Regions from separate parts of the Amycolatopsis sp. NPDC001319 genome, predicted to be linked through region 2. Evidence: riboswitches for the same ligand, from Rfam matches in the RefSeq annotation. Region 2 holds a riboswitch; the other holds the start of a gene.
What was found. A riboswitch is a leader RNA that binds a small molecule or an ion and turns the genes downstream of it on or off. The one in region 2 is predicted to bind thiamine pyrophosphate.
Positions count from the first base shown of each region.

Region 1: linked by a shared signal. The riboswitch ahead of ACFY1H_RS36765 (thiamine ABC transporter substrate-binding protein) and the one ahead of thiC (phosphomethylpyrimidine synthase ThiC) in region 2 are both predicted to bind thiamine pyrophosphate.

Region 1 is NZ_JBIAWY010000011.1:285,135-288,529, reverse strand. It holds gene ACFY1H_RS36770 (ABC transporter permease) at 1-1,045, opposite strand, end outside; gene ACFY1H_RS36765 (thiamine ABC transporter substrate-binding protein) at 1,021-2,079, opposite strand; TPP riboswitch at 2,097-2,212, opposite strand; gene ACFY1H_RS36760 (4a-hydroxytetrahydrobiopterin dehydratase) at 2,246-2,524, shown strand; gene ACFY1H_RS36755 (hypothetical protein) at 3,085-3,291, shown strand; gene ACFY1H_RS36750 (putative T7SS-secreted protein) at 3,288-3,395, shown strand, end outside.
Region 2 is NZ_JBIAWY010000007.1:92,171-95,565, forward strand. It holds gene thiD (bifunctional hydroxymethylpyrimidine kinase/phosphomethylpyrimidine kinase) at 1-212, opposite strand, end outside; gene thiC (phosphomethylpyrimidine synthase ThiC) at 240-1,883, opposite strand; TPP riboswitch at 1,877-2,008, opposite strand; gene ACFY1H_RS26815 (hypothetical protein) at 2,192-2,464, shown strand; partial or broken gene ACFY1H_RS26820 (hypothetical protein) at 2,400-3,089, shown strand; gene ACFY1H_RS26825 (peptide deformylase) at 3,145-3,395, opposite strand, start outside.

The DNA of each region.
Region 1 (3,395 bases), on a different contig from region 2:
CGACGGCCATGGCGAGCAGCGTCGCGTCGGTGGCGGCGGCGAGCGAGTTCTGGGCGGCGACCCAGCCGGAGACCTGCAGCGCGTCGTCCGTGCCGGTGCTCGCGAGTGCGCGGAAGCCGGCGAGGCTCCAGCCGTCCGGTGTGGACACCGACTCCAGCAGCAGCGCGACGATCGGCGTCATCAGCAGGGCGATCACGACCGTGGCCGCGCCGACCGTCCACCATTCGCCTTTTCTCGGCCGCCGGGGCGTGGCCTGCTTGAGTTTCACGGCGTTCTCACGGCGGCGCCGGGCGATCGCGCCCAGCGCGAGGGCGGCGAGGACGGCGGCGAACTGGATGAGCGACAGCGCGGCCGCTCCGGAGAGGTCGAGCAGGTCGACCGTGCGCAGGTAGATCTCGGTCTCGAGCGTGCGGTAGCGGCCGCCGCCGAGGATGAGCACCACGCCGAAACTGGTGGCGCAGAAGAGAAAGACGACCGCCGCGGCCGACGCGACGGCCGGGCCGAGCGCGGGCAGCGTCACCGTGCGGAAGGCCCGCCACGGCGAGGCGCCCAGCGCGCGGGCGGCTTCGGTCGCACGCGGGTCGAGGTGGCTCCACAGCCCGGCGACGGTCCGGGCGACCACGGCGACGTTGAAAAACGCGTTGGCCAGCACCAGCGGCAGCACACCGCCGTCGGGCCACAGCGCGCGGAACGCGAGCCCGACGACCACCGTGGGCAGCACGAACGGCACCAGCACCAGCGTGCGCGCCAGCCCGACACCCGGCAGCTTCACGCGCGCGAGCACGTAGGCCACCGGCAGCCCCGCGACCACGGCGACGACTGTCGACGCGGCGGCGCTGACCAGCGTGAACGCGGCGAGCTGCCACGTCTGCGCGTCGGCCAGGACCGTGTCCACGCCGCCGGCCGAGAAGCCGCGGCCGAGGATCGCGACGACCGGCCACGCGAAGAACACGACCAGGAACGCGACGGGCAGCAGGCCGAGCAGCGCCAGGCCCGCCGTGCGCGCGGTCTGCGCCGGCGTTACGCGCCCATGAGCGAGCGCCATTCACCGATCCACTTCTCACGGCCGGCCTGGATCTGGTCGGCGGGCAGAGTCGCGGGGTCCTGGGGCAGCGGCGCGGCCGCGGCCCAGCCGGCGGGCAGGTCGACGCCCTCGCGGGCCGGGTAGACGTACATGTTGGCCGCGACCGTCGTCTGGAACTGCTGCGACAGCAGGAAGTCGACCACCTTCTGGGCCTGCGGCACCTGCTTGGTGCCGGCGAGGACGCCGGCGTACTCGATCTGGCGGAAGCACGTGTCGAGCAGCGCCTTGGTGCGCGGCTTGCCGTCGTCGCCGATCTCGGCGGCCGGCGAGGACGCATACGAGACCACGATCGGGCGCGGGCCCTTGCCCGAGGAGCCGGAGAAGTCCTTGGTGTAGGCCTCTTCCCAGCCGCTGTCGACCTTGACGCCGTTGGCCTTGAGCTTGGCCCAGTAGTCGTGCCAGCCCTGCTCGCCGTACTTCGCCACGGTGCCCAGCAGGAACGCCAGCCCGGGCGACGCCGTAGCGGGGCTCTCGGCGACGGTGAGGTCCTTGTACTTCGGGTCGGCGAGGTCGTCGTAGGTCTTGGGTTCGGGCAGGTGCTTGCTCGCGAAGTAGGCGGGGTCGATGTTGACGCAGACGTCGCCGACGTCCACGGCGCTCAGGCGGTGCTGCGGATCCGCGGAGTACCGCTGCGGCCCGCGGTCGGCCTCGGGGCTCGTGTACGCCTGGAACACGCCCTCGCCCAGCGCGCGCGAGGCGAACGTGTTGTCGACGCCGAACGCCACGTCGCCGATCGGGTTGGCCTTGGTGAGCACCAGTTTGTTGGTGAGCTCCCCCGCGTCGCCCGATTTGAGGATCTTGAGCTTGATCCCGGACTGCCGCTGGAACGCGTCCAGCACGTCCTGCGGCGCGACGAACGAGTCGTGCGTGACGAGCGTGACCGTCGGGGTCTGCTGGGCGTCGCCGCCCGAGCTGCCGCCGGACAGCGAGCACGCGCTCGCCAGCGCCGTGACCGTGGCCAGGCCCAGCACCGTGCGTGCGGTCCGCGGAATCATCTGCCCTCCTTGCGCCGATGCGGGGAGAGCAGCCCTCCCTGCGCCGGCATGATCCGGAATCAGGTGCGAACGGTCGCGGGTCTCGGGCACCCGCCTCTCAGCCCGGCTGCACCGGACTCCCGTGGCAACCGTGCAGCGTAGCCCAAACGGGTTCACCATTGGACACATGGCGCAACTACTGAGCGACTCCGAGATCTCATCGGCCCTGGCCACCGTCCCCGACTGGCGCCGTTCCGGCGACTCCATCACCCGTACGGTCGACCTCCCGTCCTTCCCGGACGCCGTGACCTTCGTGGTCCGCGTCGGCTACCTCGCCGAAGCCGCCGACCACCACCCGGACATCGACATCCGCTGGCGCACCGTGACGCTCACCCTCTCCACCCACTCCGCGGGCGGCCTCACCTCGAAGGACTTCGCCCTCGCGGCCCAGATCGACTCCCTGTGATCTGCCCGACCCCGGCGACACCTCCCGCGGGCTGACACGTCCCCTCTTCGTACGCACTTCCACGGAGGGGACTTTCATGACCCAGGCGATCATCGTCGGCACCACCGCGTTCACCCTGATGGTGGCCTCCGCCGCCGCGGTCCTGTGGCGCACTTTCCGCGCCCATCGTGATCTCGACCACAGGCCGTAACACCACCCTTGATCAGCGCGCTATCCCAGCGGAATCCGCCCACCCCGCCCCGCTAGGACCCGCGATGAACAACTCGCCCACTGCCCTCTCCGCCACCCAGCGCGCCTGGATCACGCTGTTCGCGACGTCGTTCACGCTGGCGGCTTTGGTGGTGCTCGGCCTGCTGGGCTGAGCGCTTCTTTTCACTCTCCGAAGCACGCGGCGCCCGACGAACATCGGGCCGCCTCGAAGAGGTACTCCGCCCCCCGATTTCGTGAATTCGGTCCGCACCTTCACCAGACCCGGCGAATCAGCACCCGAAACGCCCAGTTTTGGCTAAGGTGGTTCTTTCGTCGGCCGCTGACGCCCGCCGACGAGGCAGGACTGGACATTGCGAAGCCCGAGGGACGACCTCGACGAAGCGTGTGCCGACTTCACCTCGGACTGGTCCGGCGGGCTGAAGAAGATCAAGGAAGCCGTCACCGGCATCAAGGGAGGCCTCGACAACGCGGTCCAGGGTTATGCCGAACTTGAAGAAGGCCTCAAGAGCTCACTCCAGCGCATGGCCGCCAAGGTCGAAGAGGCGACCGCCGGATGAGCGACGCCGACTACCCGGCTCTCCGGTTCGACCCGGCGCGCGGCAATGTCAGCACAGTTCGTGAACTGGCCAGGCAGATCAAGGACACCGCCACCTACACGGAC
Region 2 (3,395 bases):
CCGGCCACGGCCTTGATCTGCGCCGTGACGACGTCGGCCGGGATCTCGGTGAAGCCCTGCACGCCGAGCGAGTTCTGCACCGTGACGGCCGTGAGCGCGACGAGCCCGTGGACGCCGTGGGCGAAGAACGTGCGCAGGTCGGCCTGCACGCCCGCACCACCGCCGGAGTCGGATCCGGCGATGGTGAGGGCGGTGCGGGGGGTTTCGGTCATGACTACTGCCTCTGATTGCTGGTGGAGCTACTGCCCGACGACCGGGAGGTAGACCTTGTTGCCCTGCTCGCCGAACTCGGCCGACTTCTCCGCCATGCCGGCCTCGATGGCCTCCACAGTGGACAGCCCGTGCTCCTCGGCGTACTTGCGCACGTCGTGGGTGATCCGCATCGAGCAGAACTTCGGGCCGCACATCGAGCAGAAGTGCGCGGTCTTCGCCGGCTCCGCGGGCAGCGTCTCGTCGTGGTACGAGCGCGCGGTGTCGGGGTCGAGCGCCAGGTTGAACTGGTCGTTCCAGCGGAACTCGAAGCGGGCCTTGGACAGCTCGTCGTCCCACTCGTGGGCGTGGGGGTGGCCCTTGGCGAGGTCGGCGGAGTGCGCGGCGATCTTGTAGGTGATCACGCCGGTCTTCACGTCGTCGCGGTTGGGCAGGCCGAGGTGCTCCTTCGGCGTGACGTAGCAGAGCATCGCCGTGCCGTACCAGCCGATCTGTGCCGCGCCGATGGCGGAGGTGATGTGGTCGTACGCCGGCGCGATGTCCGTCGCGAGTGGACCGAGGGTGTAGAACGGTGCCTCGCCGGTGAGCTGTTCCTCCAGGTCGACGTTCTCCTTGATCTTGTGCATCGGCACGTGGCCGGGGCCCTCGATCATCACCTGCACGTCGTGCTCGCGCGCGATGTGCGTGAGCTCACCGAGGGTTTCGAGCTCGGCGAACTGCGCGCGGTCGTTGGCGTCGGCGATCGAGCCGGGGCGCAGGCCGTCGCCGAGGGAGAACGTGACGTCGTACTTGCGCAGGATCTCGCAGAGTTCCTCGAAGTTCGTGTAGAGGAACGATTCCTTGTGGTGCGCGAGGCACCACGCGGCCATGATCGAGCCGCCGCGGCTCACGATGCCGGTCACGCGCCGAGCGGTGAGCGGGATGTAGCGCAGCAGCACTCCCGCGTGGACGGTGACGTAGTCCACACCCTGCTCGCACTGCTCGATGATCGTGTCGCGGTAGACCTCCCACGACAGCTTCTCCGGCTCCCCGTTGACCTTCTCCAGTGCCTGGTAGATCGGCACGGTGCCCACGGGCACGGGGGAGTTGCGGACGATCCACTCGCGCGTCTCGTGGATGCGCTTGCCGGTGGACAGGTCCATGATCGTGTCGGCGCCCCAGCGGGTGGCCCACACCATCTTGTCGACCTCTTCCTCCACTGAGGACCAGACGGCCGAGTTGCCCATGTTGGCGTTGATCTTCACCAGGAACTTCTTGCCGATGATCATCGGCTCGCTCTCCGGGTGCTTGCGGTTGGCGGGGATCACCGCCCGCCCGCGCGCGACCTCGTCGCGCACGAACTCGGGTGAGCACCGCTCACGCGCGGCGATGAACTCCATCTCACGCGTGATCACGCCGGCTTTGGCCCAGCCGAGCTGGGTGTTGTGCGCGCGGCCGTCGGCCCAGCCCGCGCGCAGCGGGTGAAGTCCATTGTGGACGTCGATCTTCGCGTCCAGGTCGGTGTACGGCCCGGACGTGTCGTACACGTCGAAGTGCTCACCGTTCGACAGGTCGATGCGCCGCGCCGGAACCCGCAGGCCCGACTCGGTGCGGTGGTAGACCTTGTGCGAACCGGTGATCGGCCCCGTGGTCACGGAAGGCGTGATGGCAGGCTCGTTCTCCAGCGTCGTCAACGACGTTCACTCCCTACGCCGGCATTACCCGGTCAGGTTCATGCGGTCGGCGGCACCGGGTGTCCACAGACAGACACCAGCCGCCCTCTCAGCCCGCCAAGGCGCGAGCTCCCGCGTTGGTTATGAGGTTGTCCCTCGACCATGCCACGGCGGATCACGCGAGCACAAGGCGACTTGTCGACCGGTGTGTTCTTCACCGGATCGGAGCATGCGGCCGCGAGGAGTTCACGTGACGATCACCTTTGACGACTTTGGGGGTGTCCCGTTGCGGAAAGGCCTGCTCACCGGGTTTGGTGGCGGTCTTGGCGATGAGCGCGGTCCCGGCCGCTTCGACGGCTCAGGGTGACGCGCCAGGTGGGCCTGGTACCCGTCCGAGCTGGCTGCCGGCGGACAAAACGGGCTTCGGCACGGCCCGCGACCACGCCGGCGACGTGTGGTTCACGCTGCAGGGCGGGCGCATGTCGGAGGTCTGCTACCCCGACTTGTCGACTCCGAGCGTGCGGTTGCTGGACGTCGCTGACCGGGCGGCCGCTCTCGCTCTACGCCGTGGCCGACCCGGACCTGACCAACGACGGCAGTAACGATTCGGCGTCCGCTGCCGCCGCGGTGGCGTCGGCTTCCGACGGTGCCACAGCGGCCGCTCCGGCGTTTTCGCGGACGTCCGTCGGATACGCCGGCGTTTCGGATGGTGCAACGCAATTGCTGGCGTCGTAAAAACTGGTTTCGTATTCGCGTGCCACCGCCGGAAACGTCGTCCTTGCCGGGCAAACGACCGCCGACGGTGTGCGTTCCCGGCACCTGACTTTGGCGCTGGGCATGGGTTCGTCCGCCGCTGCGGCGACGAATAATCCCCAGGATTCCGCCAGCCGCAGTTTCCGCGCGATTTCCGCCGACTACCCCCGCGGCTGGCGCGATTACCTTTCCACGGTCCGCGCCGCCCCGTCTCCATTGCCGATCACGGCGTCCCGCGATCTGTACCACTCCGGCGCGACCAACCGCGTGTGCCCCCAGCAACTCACCTCGGGAAGCCCCACCCATCCTCGGGCTCACCCGGCCGCACCCCCGGCACCCCGACGGCCTCGGCCACACCACCGGCCTGGACCCACGCGCAGTACATCCGCCTGGCCAGGTCGGTCGCGCAGAACCACCCGGTCGAGCAGCCTGCCGCCGAAGCAGCGAGCACTTCCTGGGGTGATGAACCGCTGAAACGATGAGTCTCCCGGCCCCAACCCAGGACCGGGAGACTCATCGACAAAACGACTCAAGCCTCAGCCGGCTCGTCCTTCGGGGGCAGCCAGCTCAGGCCCGGGACGCCCCATTTGTTCTTCTTCAGCATCTTCTTCGCCGCGCGCGCGTGGCGGCCCACCAGGCGGTCGAGGTAGAGGTGCCCGTCGAGGTGGTCGGTCTCGTGCTGCAGGCAGCGGGCGAAGTAGCCGGTGCCTTCGACGGAGATGGGCGAGCCGGTCACGTCGAAACCGGTCACGCGCGCCCACGAGGCGCGGCCCGTGGGGT